3 regions of the Paenibacillus sp. LBL genome follow, and region 2 is predicted to be linked to each of the others. Evidence: riboswitches for the same ligand, from Rfam matches in the RefSeq annotation. Region 2 holds a riboswitch; each other region holds the start of a gene.
The links. Region 2 has a riboswitch for cyclic di-AMP ahead of M2277_RS20005 (TrkH family potassium uptake protein). Riboswitches for the same ligand answer to the same signal wherever they lie in the genome.
Positions count from the first base shown of each region.

Region 1 (7,012 bases), on a different contig from region 2:
GACACACGTTTAAAAGTCTGCTGGTCTTGATCCAGCTTCACAATGAAAACAGAAGGGTACGTTTCTTCCAAAACACCAGTACGCTCGACGGTCTTCCGACGGCCACCGTTAGCCCGAAGCGTAATTTTTTGCCCTAAATGGGCATCGAGACTGCGTTTGATTTCCAACAGCGCATTTTTAGCCATTGTCGACGACCACCTCTTTCCTTGTCCATTATACCGAAGATTCAGTCATTTGTCAATTCAAAAACATTAATTATATCAGCATCAAAAATACCTTGTCAACGAATTTTTTTTGATCCCGTATTTCTCGTGTTCATTTGTTTTAATATGCGCTAAAATGACAAGCTTTATGTATTTTTTTTGACAAATTTCTATAGGTTTCGAAAGAAAAAATAAAAAAACCCCAGCTTGTGGGGTTCTTCTTGGTTCGTCCTCAGCGGCATGATTCAACCGCTAGCACTAGGATTTAAAGGCTAGCTAACGGAAGGCGTAACCTTCAAAGTGGACAAATCCTGCAGTTTGGGCAGACCGATCCGGTAGCTGCCTCTTGTTTCGATTCCGCCCACGCCTTGGCTGCCGCTAATCGTATGATGGACGATATCATGAATATTCACGGTTTCCCTGACCGACGTATAAGCTGCCTTGGCAGCTACATACACTGGATCCAGCGCATGGATGAGAATTCGCCCTGGCGAGCTGGCAAAATTGGCTCCTGCCTGCAGAAGTGCTTCGAAATGCGATTGGCACGCACCGGCCACAATGACCAGGGAATCCAGATTCCGCTCATACTGACGGGCTACCTGGATAGCCGTGACGAAGTTGTGTGAATTTTTATAGCTGTCCAAGCTATATAAGTCGTATGGCTGTCGTCTCTTGAGAACACCATCATGCCCTGTAATCACAACGATATCGGGTCTTACCCGGGGAAGAAGACGATATAATGAATCGGCCATCGACGACTCATTGATATAATGGCCTTCCGCTGGTACCCGAAGCTGATTGTACAAGGCCATGCTTTTCTTCAGGTACTGGGGATCTCCATCCAAATGCAGTACCTTGCCCGGCACGTCAAAGTATCCCTTATTCGCATGCTGGTCGCCTTCGATATTTCGCAGATTGGCCAGTTGACGCTCGCTCTGCTCCTGACGGTGCTTCTGAAGGCGGTCAAGCGACTCACTGGCTTTAATTTGTGCCTGCTTTGTTCGTTCGCTTACGGCGGGATGCGGGACCGTGACCAAATCATTAACGGGAGCGTCGGCCAATAACCGGAATTCCGTCCCTTTGATGACGATATTATTATTTTGCCGCATGCCTTCTACCCGGAACGTTACATCGCCGCCGTAGGATTTACGAACGACCAAGTCTCCCAAGTTCATCACAACATCACCCCTACCCTATGGTATGGGCCACTGTGACTATTGGTTCTTACGAAGCTTCAATTTATCATGTTAAACCCCTTCAGGGCCCCCTGCGCACGTCAATCTGCTGGTCTATCGAATATCGGCGTTGTAGAGCACATTGCTAAGTTTGGCATACTCTTCGATGCTGAGTGTCTCTCCGCGCCGTGAAGGCACAATTCCCGCTTCCTGCAGCAGCTGTTCCAGCCGCTCACGTCCTTCACCCGCAAAGAACCGGCTCTTCAGGTTATTGGCGATGGTCTTCCGCCGCTGTGCAAAAGAAGCCTGTACCACTTCGAAGAAAAACCCTTCGTCTTCTACGCTGACAGGTGGCTCTTCCCGTACGGCTAGGCGAATAACAGCCGAAGCGACATTGGGCTGCGGAATAAATACGGTATGCGGCACGATACAGACCAGCTTAGGCTCACTGTAATATTGGACGGCGATGCTGAGACTCCCGTAATCCTTGCTTCCCGGTGCCGCAGCCATACGCTCTGCTACTTCTTTCTGGATCATCACGACGATATTCTCCAGCGGCAGCTTCTCCTCGAGCAGCTTCATCAGAATCGGCGTTGTCACGTAATACGGAAGATTCGCAACGACGCTGACTTTCGATACACCCCCAAAGTCTTGTTGGAACAACTCATGAAGGTCCACCTTCAATACGTCCCCATGATGAACCTTCACGTTCTCATAAGGCTCCAGCACTTCCCTCAGGATCGGAATCAAGCGCTGATCGATCTCTATCGCTGTAACCGTTCCCGCAGTCTGTGCAAGCTTCTCCGTCAATGCTCCGATGCCAGGACCGATCTCTAGCGCTCCTTTATCCTCATCTAATCCTGCGGCTTCCACGATTTTGTAGAGAATATTCTGATCGATGAGAAAGTTCTGACCCAAACTCTTCTTGAAGGAGAATCCATGACGTGAGATGATCTCCTTCGTCCGTCTTGGTGTTGATATATCCTCGAACCGGCTCATGATTTTACGCCCCCCTCTTCCAGCTGCGTCAGCGCGGCCAGAAATTCTTCACGTGATATTTGAAACGTGGCCAGTCGTTTATGAAACTGCTTGCTGTTGCAATATCCGATGCCCAGCAGGTTTCCCATCGCCATCCGTCTTGCCGCTGCCTCCGGATGGGCCGATAAACCGGCCTCCATCATGTCCTCCAGACTGATCAGGCTCTCTCTGCCCTCGAAGGAGGTGTGGACCCGCTCCAGCGCACGCAAAATGGCCTCAGGAGAGGCGTTCTCAACGCCGATATCCCCTTTTCGGGTAGCGTCCTCTTCCGGAATGAAGGCGTGTTTGCAGCCTGGCACGCCCTGCTCCACGATTTTCCGAATCCGCTCTCCTGCATGATCGGGGTCCGTTAATATAATAACGCCTCTGCGCTCCTGGGCAAGCGCGATGCGTTTAAGGATTTGCTTATTGATGGCAGAACCGCCCGTTTCGATCGTATCCGCGTCCACGGCCCGTTTAATGGCTACCGTGTCGTCCCTGCCCTCCACAACGATTACTTCTTTAATCATGCGATTGCTCTCTTCCTTTCCAAGCAAGGCCGGCTTGTACAGCGAATGGTCAGCTTCAAGCCCCATAGGCCTTATATTATTACTCGTTTTTTACAAAACAAAAGAAGAGGAAAGATTCCCTCTTCTTCATCATCATTTATTATAAGCTAAATAGTATAGCATTAGAATGGCATTGTAAATTGGAATTCATTCGTTTAGTTCAATTCAGGTTTAACCGGACCGATCACGTAAACAGTACGGCCGCTTTTACGTCCGAAATTCATGGCGGATTTCAACGAATCGTAATAAACATCAATTTTATTTCCTTTGATGGCACCGCCCGTATCTTCCGCACGACGGAAGCCGATGCCTTCAATATACACCCACCATCCGATGGGGATGATATTAGGATCTACCGCAATCGTCCGACCTTCCGTCACACGTGTTCCGGATGCTGTCCGAGTGCCGATTCCTTGCTGCTCGGCAGAATACGCCGTCATCGACACGTTGTTCAATACCTTTTTGTATTTAAAATCAACGCCTGCCCGAGAAGCCACATTATTCTCCACCGCTTTGGCGGTTGTTACCTTTTTCGTGCCGGAGAGTTTAGCCGGTGTTGCTTTCACATCGGTGGCTGCCACTTGAGCAATAGCGGGTTTCTCCACTTTTTTCGTGCCTACAGCAATAATTTTGTCCTTCGTTCTGCGCTCAATCTCCTGGGAAACCTTGGTCTTGGAAACCAGCTTGCCATCGTGATAGACCTTCTCATAGTGATTTACCATGATGCCGGACTCACCCCGCTGAATCACGCGGTTGTCACCCTTTTCGAGCGATGGATCGGCTGTCTTAATCACACGAAATTCCCGGTCTTCTGTTTCCTTAACGTTTTGTTTCGTAACGCGCACGACGTTGATACTCATATCGCTGGTAAGTTTCGTATGCTGTGCCGGTTGTACTATATCTTCACCCTGGATCGTAATGCCAGCTTCTTTCAGTACATGATCAACCGTATCCTGGGATGTAAATATGGTTTTGGTTTTGCTGCCAACTGTAACCTTGACTGGAACTGCCCGTTCAATGATGATCCGGTCGCCGTCCTGGATCGCACCGTTTAGAGGCATCGAAATCTGATCCTCTGGGCTCAACGTGATCGCTTGCTCATCCAGCAATTCCTGCAGCAATGATCCACGTGTTTCTACTGTGGTGACACGACCATCGACCACAAGCTGAACTTCCTTGCCTGTCTGATCATGTACAATCAACGAAACGAGAAGTGATACCGTAACGGCTCCCATCGTGCCGAGCAACATCAATTGACGCAAATTGTCATGCTTCCATCTCAATGCGTAAGACATGCTGGATGATTGTGATTCATGGGTTTCTTCAGGTTGAAAAATGCCCACTATTCCATCCTCCTTCATAGTCCCGCCGTCTTCAGTAACGCATGAATGCATTTGACGTGACTATAGCAATTATTCTCACAAGGCGCCCTGCTATCTATCTAACACCCTGCGTCAATTCCCGTCTTCCCGTCCATCTACCACCACCTCCTGATTACCAAGAGTATGATGATCCCTTCACCATTATTCAAAAATAAAAGAAAGCCATTGAAAGAGTACTAGAGGCTCTAACGTGGCTTCCTGATGATTAGAATCATGGAAATGGTATGCACGAGATTTCCCCTCTTATTTCGCTTACGGAGTTAGCTGTCGGGTTCGGACGTAAGAGAGACGCCCTATATCCGGATACCCGCTCATGGCGAGATCCTTCAAATTCACCCCAAAGACCCGATAAAGAAATCAAATACGGCTTGGTGCATTCAGACCTGTATGCACGGCGGTATCGGTTCCCCCGTTCTCCAGAATTTCGGAGATTAAGCGAGACGGTTCATGAAATATTCGGCTGGCGATCTGCACATCGCAGCTTCTTATCACTGAAAAGATGATATCCTGTTTACATGCAGGTTGTAAAGCAACAATCAACCACATTTTCTGATGTAAATGGTTAAAATATTGTAATATCAACGCCTTTTCTGATTAAAAAACTTTAATTAATCGAAAATGCTCTCTTTTTCATCGCTTTTGCTCTCAATTTCGTTAAATGCCAAATCGTTCCAGTGCATTTTTGGTGGTAATTTGGGCCAATTCCTCTAAGGACATGCCCTTAATCTCGGCTGCGGTCTCCGCCACTAATTTTACATAAGCGGTCTCATTTCGCTTCCCGCGGAAGGGGTGGGGGGTCAGATAAGGCGAGTCCGTTTCGATCAATAATCGATCGAGTGGAACCTGCGCCAATACCTCTTTAGGCTGCTTCGCATTCTTGAAGGTAATCGGTCCTCCAAATGAAATATGGAATCCCATATCCAGACACATTTTGGCCGTTTCCCAGCTCCCGGAGAAGGAGTGCATTACACCGCCGACCTCAGCGGCTTTTTCCTCCCTCAGAATCTTTACGATATCTTCATGTGCATCCCGGTTATGGATGACAATGGGCATGTTCAGTTCCCGAGCCAGTCCGATTTGGCGGCGGAATACTTGATGCTGTACTTCTTTTGGGGATGTATCCCAATAATAGTCCAGACCAATCTCCCCGATAGCCACCACCTTCTCATGACTGCATAGGGAGGCGATCCAATCCAGATCCTGATCCTCCATGGTGATGGCATCTACAGGATGCCAGCCTACCGCTGCATATATAAAGTCATAGTTCTCTGCCAGCTTCATCGTGGTCGGTATGGTCTCCCGGTTAAATCCGATGTTAATCATCCGGCTCACGCCGGCTTCAAGCGCCCGCGCGATGGTTTCCTCCCGGTCCTCGTCGAATTGGGGAGCATCCAGATGAGTATGCGTGTCGAACAGCATGATATTACCCTCTCCTTTCCTGTCGTTTCCTTGTCGTATATTTTCCTGCAGCACTGCTTATACCCATCATGCTGCGGTTGTCCTGATCACCAAGTTAATTCTGCTGCTTAAAAATCTCACCTATCTTCTCCGGCATCTGCTCCAGTAGCGGATACACCTTCTCCTCCGGAAAATAAAGATGATATCGCCCTTTATGAATGCCGCTGATAGAGCGTACAATATCGGACACCTCGGAAATTTCCCGCAGCTCATCATGCCGATCCAGAAGCAGGATCTGCTTCTCGTTAAGCGGCATATCAGAATGAACCTTATCATAAGGAAGATCGGTTGGAAAATCAATCTCCAGGTCATATTCCGGATGCAGCCCCGCATCGCGAAACGCTTGGCGTATCCCGTCGATGGTCTCCAAATCGATATTGTCGATTTCTACATATTTATAGAGCTTCCGGTGCATGAAACGGCCGCATAATTCGCCAAGAAGCTTGTCTTCCTCCTCGGTCCATTGCAGAAATGCCGTCTGAATAAGTGCTTCATCCAGGCGCAGGTATTGATTTACACCGATATTGCCTTCAAACAGGGCCGGAAGCGGCTCGACCATAAACCGGAAAGCGTACCCGTTGTCATGCAACTCTTTTGCACGACGAAAAATTTGACGCAAGATGATCTCCGAACTTCGGGTGACAGGATGAAAATACACCTGCCAGTACATTTGGTACCGCGACATCAGATAATCCTCCACGGCGTGCATGCCGGATTCCTTGACCACCACGCGGTCACGGAACGGCCGCAGCATCCGCAATATCCGGTCGATGTCAATGGTCCCATAATTCACTCCCGTATAATACGCATCCCGCAGCAGGTAATCCATGCGGTCTGCATCAAGCGGACTGGTTACCAGGTTCATGACAATCGGCTTATCATACGTCTTGTTAATGACGGAAGCCACTTTCTCCGGAAAATCTGCCCCAAGCTCCTGCAGAACCTTGTTAACACAAGTATCACCAAGCAGTATCCGGCATGTCCAATCCTCGTGGTTCATATTGAAGGCTTCTTCTATAGAGTGGGAAAAAGGCCCGTGTCCCAAATCATGCAGCAGCGCCGCACAGAGAGCCACATGCCGTTCCTCGGCTGGCCAGTCAGAATACCCTCTCCGTTCGAATTGAGAGATGATTCTTCTCGTAATTTCATAGACACCCAGAGAATGAGAGAATCGGCTGTGCTCCGCTCCGTGGAAAGTCAGGTAAGAG
Region 1 is NZ_JARXYU010000025.1:12,007-19,018, reverse strand. It holds gene veg (biofilm formation stimulator Veg) at 1-185, opposite strand, end outside; gene yabG (sporulation peptidase YabG) at 476-1,378, opposite strand; gene rsmA (16S rRNA (adenine(1518)-N(6)/adenine(1519)-N(6))-dimethyltransferase RsmA) at 1,493-2,377, opposite strand; gene rnmV (ribonuclease M5) at 2,374-2,925, opposite strand; gene M2277_RS29295 (3D domain-containing protein) at 3,120-4,307, opposite strand; cyclic di-AMP (ydaO/yuaA leader) riboswitch at 4,580-4,794, opposite strand; gene M2277_RS29290 (TatD family hydrolase) at 5,001-5,765, opposite strand; gene M2277_RS29285 (HD domain-containing protein) at 5,860-7,012, opposite strand, start outside.
Region 1: another riboswitch for cyclic di-AMP. It lies ahead of M2277_RS29295 (3D domain-containing protein); the one in region 2 lies ahead of M2277_RS20005 (TrkH family potassium uptake protein).

Region 2 (7,012 bases):
CCGCAGCACGCTTTGGCGTGATGAGCATTCCGACCATGATCTTCTTTAAAGACGGCCAGCCTGTCGATAAAGTGGTTGGTTTGAATTCCAAGGAAGCCTTGAAAGGCATTATTGCAAAACATCAATAAGCGTGGTTTGGCATCAGCTGAAATCCGCTTTCATACAGCGCCTTCGGTATAAACCCGAAGGCGCTTTGTGTGGTTATTCATAATGGTTTATATTTATGGTTAATAATATATAATCTCCTTGGAGAGGAGGAAAAGCATGGACGATTTTGCCAAACAGCTGCAGGAGCAGGAGAAGGCGCTTGAGAGTATTCGCCATAAGCTGGCATTACTGCCGGATCTGCCCGGCTGTTACCTGATGAAAAATCAGGATGGAACGATTATCTACGTGGGCAAGGCCAAGGTGCTGAAGAATCGGGTGCGCTCTTATTTTACAGGTAGCCATAACGGAAAAACCCAAATGCTCGTTTCGGAAATTCGCGATTTCGAATACATTGTGACAGGCAGCAACATGGAAGCGCTCATTCTGGAGTGCAACCTGATCAAAACACATCAGCCCAGATTCAACGTGCTGCTGAAGGATGATAAAACCTATCCATACCTTAAAATTACGAATGAAGAGCATCCTCGTCTGGAAGTGACCCGAAGGGTGCTTAAAGATAAAGCGAAATATTTTGGCCCCTACCCGAATGCGTATGCGGCACAGCAGACCAAAAAGCTGCTGGACCGGATGTACCCTTTGCGCAAATGCGGTGTCATGCCTAAAGAAGTGTGCTTGTATTATCATATGGGGCAATGCTTGGCTCCATGCGTGAAGGAAGTGCCGAATTCCGCTTATGAGCAGATTACCGGCGAGATTAACTCTTTTCTGAACGGCGGACATGAAGAGATCAAGAAGGAATTGCAGCGCAAAATGCAGGAGGCCGCGGAGGATTTATATTTTGAGCGTGCCAAAGAGCTGCGGGATCAGATCATCCATATCGATACCTTAATGGAGAAGCAGAAGATTACGACCACGGATACACGGGACCGCGACGTATTCGGTTATGCTGTGGATAAAGGCTGGATGTGTGTGCAGATTCTGTACATGCGGCAGGGGAAAATGGTGCAGCGCAACAAATCCGTCTTTCCGTTCTACGGGGATGCGCACAGTGACTTTATGTCTTTTATTGCCCAATATTACAGCGACAATCCTGCACTGCCGCAAGAAATTCTGCTCCCTGGCCCTCTGTTGATAGAGGAAGCTGCTGGTTCAGTAACCGCAACGGGAACCGTTATCGAAGCTGAAAGCGTACAGGGCAAGGAGAATGCCGCGGATTCGGCGAGCCAGCCAACTGCAGGTTCTGCGGAAGAGCTGCAGGAAGCCTTAGTCCAGGCTCAAGAGGAGAAGGCGGAGGCAGAGGGTATCGTGGATGCCGCCGGCGGGGCTGCCGCCTTGCAGGAATGGCTTGGAGTGAAGGTACACGTGCCGCAGCGGGGCTTGAAGAAACAGATGGTGGGCATGGCATCGGATAATGCGAGGGTTTCCCTGGACGAGAAGTTCCGGTTGATCGAGCGCGATGAAGAACGCACCTCGGTTGCGGCGGCTAATCTGGGTGAAGTGATTGGACTCCAGTCGCTCAACCGGATTGAAGCATTTGACAACTCGAACATACAGGGGAGCAATCCGGTATCGGCCATGGTGGTATTCACCAATGGGAAGCCGGATAAAAAGGAATACCGCAAATACAAAATCCGCACCGTCCTGGGACCGGATGATTATGATACGATGCGTGAAGTGATTCGGCGGCGGTACGAGCGCGTCTTGAAGGAGAACTTGCCGCTTCCCGACCTTATCGTGGTTGATGGAGGCAAGGGACAAATCTCTGCGGCCATCGATGTATTGGAGAATGAGCTGGGACTGTTTGTCCCGGTATGCGGGCTTGTGAAGGACGCCAAGCACAAAACGGCGCAGTTAATGATCGGAGATCCACCGGAGCCGGTAACACTGCCACGGGACAGCCAGGAGTTCTATTTACTGCAGCGCATCCAGGATGAGGTTCACCGCTTTGCGATTTCCTTCCACCGCGATCAGCGCGGCAAATCGATGGTGACTTCGAAGCTCGATTCCATTCCCGGCATAGGGGAGAAGCGCCGCAAGCTGCTGCTGAAGCATTTTGGCTCGGTCAAAAAAATAAAAGAGGCTTCAGTCGAAGACTTCAAGCCCCTTTCCATAGGTGAAAAATTAGCAACGCAAATTCTTAATGCACTTCGTGAGGAGGAGTCGTAACATACGGCTTCTCTTTTTTTGTCGGATTGAAACGGTATATCAAATATGCAACAATTCCCGGCAGCACCATGTAGAACACCCCGATCAGTAAGTTGGCGGTATCCTTGAGCATAACGAGGCTGAGGCCCATCAGAATGCTGTTGAAGATGACGTGGGAGAACATGGCCGCGAGATACCCGTATTTCAAGAAGATGTAACTGAACAGCAAGCCGATGATGACCAGCTCGATAGGCCTCGAGATCACAGGGTATATCGGATAAAGCGTATGCCCCAGCGCCCAGATGAGCGAGGTGATCAAACTTGCCACAAAGGTATTGCGAACGATTTTCTTCACCATTTTAATACCAAACAGCCGGTATACGGCTTCCTCCGATATGCCTGCAAACCAGGCCATCAAAGGGAACAGCCATGGATACAGCATATTGTAAGGCGATTGCGTGGCATCGGTTGTGGACCATGTATTCAAGGTAAGACCAAGAACAATAAAGATCAGAGATTGAACTCCGAGCAGAATGAACGCCCACATATACCCCAGCTTCATGCTATCCAGCACATAACGTCCATACCCGGCTTCCTTGGCCCGCGGCCATGGGTTAAGGCCGTCTTCTTTTTGCCACAGCCCGTTGCCCCCGACCAGGGAAAAGTAGAGCAGCGCGGAGAAGATGAGTGAATAGACCGCATAGAATATCATCATGCCGAGAATGCCGGTAGAAGACATGCCCTCGGATTTGAACACGGGTACCAGATTGTACGTATTCAGCATTTGAATAACGAATAGCAGCGCCGATAGGAACAAGCCGCGTTTAAACGAGGTGTAAGCTCTGGTCTTCACACTGTACACAATGGCAAGTATGCCAAGAATCAGGGTAAACAAACCGTAACCCGCCAGCGTCAGCAGTGTTGCATCTTGAGTCTGCTTGTTAACATAAGCGGAATGCGCAGCCGGAATCGAGAAGGATGGCTCATAGGAGCGTAATTTCCCGTGCTCGAAGGTGAAGCGCAGCTCCAGCACGGAATCGCCGATCTTGGTTTCCGGATCCACGTACTTCAGCCGGGGTTCTCCTTCCCGCGTAACCAGCTTCAGATGCGAAATATCGTAGCCTGCACGCTTGAGCCAAGGCTCGGCAAGCTGCTGCTTATCGGTCAAAGTCATGCCGTCCTCTACGACAAGGAGCATTTGTTTCTGCACTTTACCCTTGTTCAGTTCAATCCGGTCATAACTGGAGCGGGCAAAATCATACGAGAACCCGACGATGCCGGAATTCTGCATATGCACGTCCACATTGAGGGCATCGCCTCCCGGCTCGCTGAAGCGAACGCGGTATACGTCATAGGGATATTTGGCCTCAAAGGTTTTGTTGTACTCCGAGAGTTTCTTTTCCCTCGCTAAATATCCGTAAAGCTCCGATTTGGATTGATATGTAATCAATGTCTCCTCAGCTTCCGCAGCGGCGAACTGCAAGTGCTCCTGCGCGAACCTGGAAGCGGCTTGCTGGGCTTGTGCTTTGGATATAATATCCGGAGTGGACATCTCGGTAGAATCCGTATTGGCTGATGGAAATACCTGAAATAACAGGAACAAAATCAGGCCAACTGCGGCAGGCGCGATGAGCTGCTTCAAGTTGGGCTTCAGCCTCAAAGGCTCTCTTGCACGATTCATGAATTTCCTCCTCTGGAAAGTTGATACTCCACTGGGTATTAGAGCTGCCTGATGAAGAACGCATAGAGCCAATATAACATAGATATGAAAGGGATAAGCAGCTTATCCCAATTTGGTAATAATGAAATAAAACGATGAAAATGAATGAAAGGTTTCGAAAATGTTAGAGAACCATACGCTTGTATTCTTGAATATGCCCAATTCGAGCTCTTTTAAAGACTTTTTGGGTGAAAAACGGCGTTGGGTTACGTACCGGATTGGGTTATAATCACATCATGCTTCAAGGAACCGAATATTCCAGCCGAATTTCGTACTGAAAATGGGGGAACCATGTAATTGGGGTGAATTTCATTATTCTATAGAATAATGAATAGGGCGACCTGTGGAAATGCCCGAATCCGTCAGCTAACCTCGTAGGCTGCAGCACAGGAACCAGACCGTAAGGGGCACTGCGTTTTCCAGTGTCTTTTTTCTTTGACTTTTTTTAAGAAGGTGACGGATTGAACTCCAAATTAAAATGGCTCAGGTTGTCCCCGCCGCAGATTCTCGTGCTTGGTTTTGCGGCCATTATCTTCATCGGGGCTGCATTGTTAATGCTGCCGATTTCCAGTAGAACCGGCGAGCCGCTTGGATTTATTGATGCATTGTTCACTTCGACATCAGCAACGTGCGTGACGGGTCTGGTTGTGGTGGATACAGGGACAACATTCAGTTCTTTCGGTCAGATCGTGATCATGCTGCTGATTCAGATTGGCGGGCTCGGCTTCATGACGATGGCTACTTTGTTTGCCCTGGTCCTCAAACGGCGAATTTCCCTCAAGGATCGTCTTGTCCTGCAGGAGGCGATGAATCAATCCTCGATGGAAGGCATCGTAAGGCTGATTCGCAGAGTATTGTTATACTCACTCGTGATTGAGGCTTGTGGCGCTGTACTGCTGTCTATCCGGTGGGCGTTTGATATGCCGATCGGAAAAGCGATATATTACGGTGTTTTTCATGCGGTGACCATGTTCAACAATGCCGGTTTCGATTTGTTTGGCGATTTTCGAAGCTTGACCGGGTATGTATACGATCCGGTGGTAAACGTAGTCGTGATGTTTTTGATTGTTTCAGGCGGTATTGGCTTCATTGTATTGTCTGATCTGATTGACTTTCGGAAACAGCGGAGACTGTCATTGCATTCCAAGGTGGTGCTCTCTATGACAGGAGCGCTGCTGCTGCTCGGATTTATCGTTATTCTCATATTTGAATTCACCAATCCGCGAACGCTCGGCTCCCTCAATTGGGGCGGGAAGTTCTTAGGAGCGTTGTTCCAATCTGTAACGCCGCGCACAGCGGGTGCGAATACTATAGATATTACGGGCCTAAGGCAGGCCACACAGTTTTTCATCGTGATTCTCATGTTTATCGGCGCATCTCCCGGATCAACCGGGGGCGGTATCAAAACAACGACGTTTACCATAATGGTTGGTGCGGTCATCGCCATGATGCGGGGACGCGACGACATCGTCATGTTCCGTTATCGGCTTGCACAGGAGCGGGTACTGAAGGCGTTAACCATCGCACTTCTCGCCTTGCTGCTCGTTCTTGCGGTCTCCATGATTCTGTCCACGACAGAGGAAGGGGAGTTCCTGGAAATCCTGTTCGAAACAACGTCCGCGTTCGGTACGGTGGGGCTCTCGATGGGCTTAACGCCTGATCTGACCGTGTTCGGCAAAATATTGATTAGTATTACGATGTTTGCAGGACGATTGGGTCCGCTGACACTTGCTTATGCACTAGGGCCGAAAAAGGGTAAAGAATTATATCGTCATCCGGAAGGCAAAATGATTATTGGATAAGGAGTATAGGAGAGACATGAAACCAAAGCAATTTGCAATTATCGGTTTAGGACGATTTGGCTCCAGCCTGGCGCTTGAACTGATGGAACAGGGATATGAGGTGCTCGGCATCGACCGGAACGAAGAGGTTGTCGAGGATATGAGCGAGCTGCTGACACATACGGTGGTCGCGGATGCTACAGATGAAGAGGTGCTTAAATCACTCGGGATCCGCAACTTCGATTGTGGGATTGTTGCAATCGGGAATGATATCCAGATGAGTATTTTATCCGCCATCTTGTTGAAAGAGCTTGGTGTTACCACGGTAGTGGCCAAGGCCATTTCGGTCCTGCATGGCCGGGCTCTGGAGAAGCTGGGCGTGGACCGGGTCATCTTTCCGGAGCGGGATATGGGCATTCGGGTAGCTCACCAGCTCGTTACGCCGAACCTGCTTGACTATATCGAATTATCCAAGGACTATTTGATTGTGGAGATGACGGTTACGGACTGCATGGACGGAAAAACACTGAGCGAGCTGAATACGAGGGTTCGTTATGGCGTAAGCGTGGTAGCCCTGAATAAGCAAACCGGCATTATTGTGGCTCCGACCGCCATGGACGTGGTGAACTCGGGCGATATTATGGTCGTTATCGGATCCAATGATAACGTAGACCGCTTTGAATCTGAAGTCGTGAACATGCTTGAGAAATAAATATAGAAGAAAAACCTGACGACTATGAACGCTGTCAGGTTTTTTTTGATTTTTCCTCTTCCAGTCTCCGGAACAGAATTTCTGTCTCATCAATCCACCTGCTGGCCGCTTTGCTGAGCTCCGAGGCCTGGCCGTAAATCAGCGACGTCGTTCGACGGGTTTCGATGAGTGCGGGAATATGAATGTCGACCAGTCCGTTATCGGATAATAACTGCGGACGGAGATACGACTTGGGCAGAAGCGCTGCCGCTTTGCAGGTAGGAATCAAACGGACGATCGCCTCGAAGGAGTCAATTTCCATTCGAATATCCGGCATAATGCCCCAGCGGTGGAACAGGTCATCCGTCAGCTTGCGGTACCACGTTCCGGTGGAGAAGATAATCATTGGCAGTCCTTGGAGCTGCTCGATTCCGACGTCTTCGATGTCAGCCAGCGGGTGCGATGAGGGAATGACAAGCTCCAAGTGGTCATCAAACAGCGGAATGCAGTTTAGGCCGGGCTGGTTGATTGAGGAGGCAACGATGCCGACATCCACCCGCTTATCTC
Region 2 is NZ_JARXYU010000010.1:47,369-54,380, forward strand. It holds gene trxA (thioredoxin) at 1-128, shown strand, start outside; gene uvrC (excinuclease ABC subunit UvrC) at 265-2,274, shown strand; gene M2277_RS20000 (CPBP family intramembrane glutamic endopeptidase) at 2,246-3,934, opposite strand; cyclic di-AMP (ydaO/yuaA leader) riboswitch at 4,224-4,369, shown strand; gene M2277_RS20005 (TrkH family potassium uptake protein) at 4,435-5,775, shown strand; gene M2277_RS20010 (potassium channel family protein) at 5,792-6,466, shown strand; gene M2277_RS20015 (LysR family transcriptional regulator) at 6,501-7,012, opposite strand, start outside.

Region 3 (7,012 bases), on a different contig from region 2:
TCGGCCATGCAGCGTCCCAGCGGATGCTCGATCAGCCGAGCGTGATCAGAGAGCTGGCTGCAGCGGATGGGGGAGTGAATGCAAAGCACGTATTTGAAGCTAAGCGTCTTCAGGACCCTGTAGCGGTGGAGGTCATCGACCGTGCTATTTATTACATGGCACTAGGTCTGGTTAATGTCATTCACAGCTTCAACCCGGACCGCCTCGTAATTGGCGGAGGTGTCAGCAGAGCAGGAGAGCTGCTGTTCCCGCAGCTGCGGGAAATGACAGATAAACTGGTCATGCCGTCCTATTTAGGCACGTACGAGATCGTTCCGGCCGGTCTGCGGGATGATGTGGGTCTGGTTGGTGCCGCAGCCTTGTTCCGGTGATGACAAATTTAATGCTTGGGTAGTGGATAGAGCAGTGGATGGAATAAAGCTTAGATAGAGATCATTTGGCAGGGAAATAGAATTGGAATTAGACGGGTCTTATAGCCAGTAGTTATAAAAAAGCCGCCCATAGAAGGGCGGCTTTCATTATGTATCAGGGAAGCGGGAAACGGGGCGATCATTTTTTTGCTATTGGGGAGTCCGTCACATGTAATGAGTGATAAGTGTGAACCGTAAACCGTCATCCGTTTGTGCATAGGATTCGACTTTTTGGTTTTCTTATGGTTTGTTTGTATCCGACAAACAAGCGGTTGCCCGCACTTTCCCGCCCGCCGGCGGTAACCGCCGGCTCCAAACCCGCACGTGAGGAATACCTGTAGGCTTGGAGCCGGCGGCTGCCGTTACCCCATATACTTCGATGCGTCAAACGATATTATTGCGTTATGATTGGCATGTTCTATCAGTGACGAGAGTTTGGTTACCTCGCGTTCCTTCTTGCGCGCTGCCGCCTGATAAGCTTCAGGATCATACAGAGCGACGTTGAACAGCGTCGTGGCGTTGTCTCCGCTTCCCCGGCTGCTTTGACGCTCAAGCTTCTTGCGAGAGCCGAGGTGTGCAAGCTGTCCGATATCACCGCGAATGTGTTTCGCCAGCTCGATTGCTTCCATGATCGTTATGTCGGAACCATTCCAGGAGATCGTCTGCGTTGTGTTGGAGAGGGCCATCAGCAAATCCAGTTTTCTGAAATCCGCCGCCGCCGATTCAATCTCTTCCGTAATGACATCTACACTCCGCGCGGGATACTCAGCCGTTTCTCCTTTTTCAATGATCGTACTGCTGTTATTCAGACGCTCCGACGCCAGCTGGCTCATAAGACGATGAATTGCTGCCCGTACGGCTAAAGCTTCAGCCATTGTGATTTGACTCATTCGTAATGGATCACCTCTATGATTTCTTTTCTGATATAGTTAAACGCAGGATCCTGTAAAAAGTTGCTAAACGTTTTAAGAAAATGGAGTAAGAGGAATACGCTAGAGTTACATAATTGTCATGACTATGTGAGATTGTTAACAGAAATCAGGCTGCGAAATTCGATTATTCCGACAGCGGGTAACATAAAACGATAGATTCTTAGGATATTATTGACAGCATCCTTGCTTGTATACTATATTAAGAGAAGTTACAAAATGTTAATGAATTTTTGCCGAATTTCGTTTGTGAAAACGGGGGAACCGTCTTGGGTGAATTATTCTTGTACTAAAGAGAGTATAGGGAACCTTCAACCGAACCCTTAGCTAACTCCGTAGGCATCGAAGGAGAGAACATATTTTGAAGAAATTTGTCATCACATTGCTTGGGTCTGCAATTATTTTTTCTTCAGGTGCCGTAACAGCATTTGCTGATCAACAACCGAACTTTCAGCATCAAGTGAAACAATTGGTAGGAACTCCATATAAATGGGGCGGAACGACCACCAGTGGATTTGATTGCTCCGGATTTATACTGTACATGTTTAGAAATTTTGATATAGATCTTCCACGCACATCCCAAAGCCAGGCTAAAGCCGGGGTTTATGTGGATCGCGAAGACCTGCGGGTTGGAGATCTGGTGTTCTTCAATACAAGCGGCAGCGGAATTTCGCATGCAGGAGTTTACATTGGCGAAGGTCAATTTGCGCATGCTTCCAGCAGCAAGGGTGTAAGAATCAGCAAGCTTAGCGATTCTTATTATGAGCCGCGTTATGTAACGGCGCGTCGTGTACTGAGTCAAGAAAACTATGCGAAACTGGTAGGCAGTCCAAGCTAATTGAGAAACGCAGTTTTTCGGGAAGTATAATACATATTAAGAAAGCCTGACAAAGATCCATCTTTGTCAGGCTTTCTTTTATTGAGGGATGCTAGACCTGATCACTTTATTCCTTTACAACAGAAGCATTCACAGCGCCTTCCATCTGATTATTATAAGTCCGGAATAGTCCCAGACGCCAGAAGGCGGCTCCCTTTAGATCATAGCGCTTGGCGAGACCCAGCTTATCATCTACGGAAGACGGAGTTTCACTGCTTAAGCTGATGCCGAGCAGGAGCTTTTGTTTAGGAACACCCGCTTGGAGTGCAAGCTGAATCGCCTGATCTACAAGACTGTTAGGCTCGGGTACCTGCGATTTGGTGCCGACCGGGTTATACTGATAAGCCATAATGATGAGATCATCTGCTATGGAGGCAAGAGTCTTGTAATCATAGCCTTTATAGGCACTGTTCAATGGCGGCACGGCCAATGACAGGGAGATGTCCTTCGGTAAAGAAGCCTTCAGCTGTTTGACATAATCGTTAAGCAGCTTCTGCTGCTGCCCTGCATCCAATTTAAAGCCGAGCCCTTCAAAATCGAGAACAACTCCGCCGAAGCCGTTGTCCGTAACGGCTGTCGTTATGCCCTCAATCGATTTCTGCCGAAGGGTGCTGTCACTCAGAACCTTGGTCAGTTCACCATTACCATCCAAAGCATAAACCATAAGATGCGGTTTAATGTTCTGATCCGCTGCATCCGCCACAATGGATTGTGGCGTTACATCACCGGCAGATGCAGGCAAGCGGTACTCTTTACCCTCAAGCGTAAATTGACCTTCGCGGTCGATGCGGCTCCACCCGAAAGCGACTGAGTTCATGGAAGGTATTATATCGCGTTCCTGATAGGATTCTAGAGCATAGAAGGCTCTCAAATGCATCTCCCGCTGCGGAGATGTCAGGGAAACCGTACGCGTAGCCTGGTTCCAGCCCACGTCGACACCGAATTGGCTGCTGAACGAGCTGAGCGGAATCAGCACGCGCCCTTCCCGCTGTACTGGTGGTGCCGCGAGCGTAACTTTTTTCCCGTTCACGGTTGCAGTTTTACTGCCCACCTGCAGCAATACCTCCGTTGCTTGCCCCTTCAGGCTGCCGATCGCTTTCACCGTTTGCGTCTTGCTGTTCCAGGTGATCTCAATTCCGAGCGCTTCGCCAACGGTCCGGAATGGAACATAAGTGACACCGTTGTCTATCCTCGGAGCAGCATCAAATTTCAGTGGAACATCATCCAGCATGACCGCAATAACCGGTGCTGCGGCGGCATTACTGATATTCGTGGCAGTACCCAGCAAGGATAGGGCCAGAACGGTGGCGGCCGCTGTTTTTCCTACATGTTTATGTAACATACTCCGTATTCCTCCAACTCATCATATAATAGTAGATTGGCCTTGCATGGAATGGTAATCTAGCATATGCAATTATAGCAAAATTTTCATAGAGTTCCAATTACATGATGTCATAGAATAGATAAGAGCAGGCATGTTGATTTTTTAAACTTTCAAGTATAATAAATACAGGAATTCATACATAACCTGATGATTACATGCATAGGGGGACAACGGCGTGTTTAAATTCTGGAAGAATAAAAAGGGTAATGAACGCGGAGATACATCGTTGAGTACGGAAGGAGAACCGATTGAGGCTGTACCGGATCTGATTATCGAGCTTACGGGACGAGAGATTCAGCGTAATGTGGCGCCTGTTCTTGGTATGACCGTGCTGGATCTTGCGGAGCGGAATGACGTGGATTGGAACTCCTTTTGCAAAAGAGGGACTTGCGCGCGCTGCCGCTGCATGGTGGCGGAGGGTATTCAATATTTGTCCGAGCCGAACCTTGCGGAAGAGGGGCGCCTTGATCCGGAAGAGATTGAGGAAGGCTACCGTTTGGGATGTCAGAGCCGTATCGAAGCGGTGGGTCCCATCAAAATCAGGCATGCTCCGTACTTTTGAACGATATTATCTGGCGACTATTTTTTGAGTTGCAGATTAGAATAGATTCAATACACTGAGCGAAATTTTCAAAGGCTTATTCCAACTTGAACGATAAGGAGGAACGGGCCTTCTTTGCATGCTTTTTTAATCGTGAAAAAATAAAGGGGGTATATCACGCAAGGGAAATCCATAACGTTACCAGAAAAATGCAAAGAACCTAGTCTAGTTGAGCACCGGACTAAGGTTCTTTAAAGACGGCTTCATATAAATAGTCTGCGCATGTAAATCCTTTATTCCAAGGCCAGCTTGTTCTGTTCCCGGAAGGAACTTGGCGTTTGACCGGTAATTTTCTTGAATAACATCGAGAAGTATTTATCGTTGCCATAGCCTACTTGTGAGGCCACCTCATGCACTGGCATTTCCGAATCGGCAAGCAGGCGCTTGGCTTCCTCAATCCGGCGGGATATCAAGTAATTGAAGGGAGAATCGCCAAGCTCTTTTTTGAACAGATGGGATAAATAATGCTGGCTGACGTACATCGTATCCGCGATGTCCTTCAGACTGATGCTTTGGGTATAGTTGGCGTCGATGAACTGTTTGGTCCGGAGCGCGATTTCATTCTTGCCCTTCAGGGATTGAAATTGATGCTTTACATCCACGATGCGATAGATCACGGTGATCAATGACATGAGCAGGTTCGTGCTCAGCGTTTCGTAACCCAGCACCTGCGAATCACATTCGCGGATGATTTCCGAAAGATAACTTTCGACTTTATAGGCGTATTTCTCACAGGAAATAACCGGCTCGACATACGCCGGCAGCAGCATTCCTTGCGGAACGCCTTCAATGTGGAGCGAATCCACGCCGCAATAGATTACTTTAAAAGGACCGTCCGTAATGGATCGTTCCTCATGGGGGACACCGGGGTTGTAAATCGCAACATCGCCTTTGCGGAGTTCATATACTTTTCCTGCGATGGTGAATTCCCCGCGTCCTTCAACCACATAGAGGATCTCACAGAAATCGTGAATTTGCGGTGGCCCGTAGAAAAAATCCTCGTCCACCACTTGCCCGGCAAACAGCAGCTGCGGATTTTTGATGAAGCGGAATTGATCGCTTTTGCTATGCGAGATTTCGATCTTTGGCACGGTCTCGTCCCTCCTGGAAAGCAGCATCCTGTATCCATTATAATGCATAACGCTCATCATGCGGAAATCGTTTACATGAATAGCCGGAATGGTTCACTGTCTTGCTGAAATTATGGTCCGATACAACAAAATAGTGGGTTATCCTCTGCGCTGAATCAATTTACAATGAGGTCATATTCCTGATTGGGAGGCGTGGCATACATGACAATTGAAAACGATTACAGATGGCGGGACGGATTTCCGAAAATCGGCATTCGCCCTACGATAGATGGAAGACGGAGAGGGGTAAGGGAATCCCTCGAAGAACAGACGATGAACCTCGCCAAGGCCGTTGTCGAGCTGCTGTCCAGCGAGCTTAAATACCCGAATGGCGAACCGATTGAATGCGTTATTGCAGATACTTGCATCGGTGGAGCCGCTGAGGCAGCAGCTGCCGCCAAAAAATTCAAGAATGCGGAGGTCGGTCTAACAATAACCGTTACGCCTTGCTGGTGTTACGGAACCGAAACGATGGATGCGGATCCTTCACGTCCCAAGGCAGTGTGGGGCTTTAATGGAACAGGGCGTCCAGGTGCGGTTTATCTGGCTGCCGTACTGTCTGCCCATGCACAGAAGGGACTGCCGGCATTCGGTATCTACGGGGAGGACGTTCAGGACGAAGGCGATACCCGCATCCCGGACGATGTGGAGGAGAAACTTCTGCGCTTTGCCCGAAGCGGCTTGGCCGCTGCATATATGCGTGGACAATCGTATTTGTCCATGGGCTCCGTATCAATGGGCATCGCCGGCTCGATTGTAGACGACAGCTTTTTCCAGGAATATCTGGGCATGCGGAATGAATATGTGGATATGAGCGAATTCACGCGGCGCCTAGCAGAAGGCATTTACGATCCTGAAGAATATACAAAGGCGCTAGCCTGGGTGAAGGAAAACTGTGCGGAAGGACCGGACAACAATCCGGACCATCTTCAGAACAGCCGGGAGCGGAAGGATCTGGAGTGGGAAACCGTTGTGAAAATGACGCTGATTACCCGCGACTTAATGATTGGCAATCCGCGCCTGGCTGAGCTGGGTTTCGAGGAGGAAGCGCAGGGGCACAGCGCAATCGCTTCCGGTTTTCAAGGACAACGCCAGTGGACGGATCATTCGCCGAATGGTGATTTCCTGGAGACCTTGCTGAACTCCTCCTTCGACTGGAACGGCAAACGCGCTCCTTATGTTGTCGCCACCGAGAATGACAGCTTGAATGGCGTGGGCATGCTCTTCGGGCATCTGTTAACCAACACGGCGCAGATCTTCGCGGATGTTAGAACATACTGGAGTCCGGCATCGGTTGAACGGGTCACGGGTTACAAGCTAGAAGGCAAGGCGGAGAACGGCATCTTGCATTTGATTAACTCGGGCTCGGCAGCGCTGGATGGCACGGGCGAGCAGGAGAAGGACGGCAAACCGGCCATGAAGCCGTTCTGGGAGATTACGGACGAGGAAGTGGACCGCACGCTGAGGGCAACGGAGTGGAGACCGGCTAATTTAGAGTACTTCCGGGGCGGAGGTTATTCGACCGATTATCTGACACGCGGCGGAATGCCGATGACGATGTTCCGTCTGAATTTGGTGAAGGGACTTGGCCCCGTCCTGCAAATTGCCGAGGGTTACTCGGTGGATCTTCCAGCGGAGGTGCACGATACACTCGACAAGCGTACCGACCCGACTTGGCCGA
Region 3 is NZ_JARXYU010000002.1:139,078-146,089, forward strand. It holds gene M2277_RS05875 (ROK family protein) at 1-371, shown strand, start outside; gene M2277_RS05880 (hypothetical protein) at 773-1,300, opposite strand; cyclic di-AMP (ydaO/yuaA leader) riboswitch at 1,564-1,697, shown strand; gene M2277_RS05885 (C40 family peptidase) at 1,701-2,177, shown strand; gene M2277_RS05890 (stalk domain-containing protein) at 2,284-3,558, opposite strand; gene M2277_RS05895 (2Fe-2S iron-sulfur cluster-binding protein) at 3,776-4,162, shown strand; gene M2277_RS05900 (AraC family transcriptional regulator) at 4,435-5,292, opposite strand; gene M2277_RS05905 (L-fucose isomerase) at 5,494-7,012, shown strand, end outside.
Region 3: another riboswitch for cyclic di-AMP. It lies ahead of M2277_RS05885 (C40 family peptidase); the one in region 2 lies ahead of M2277_RS20005 (TrkH family potassium uptake protein).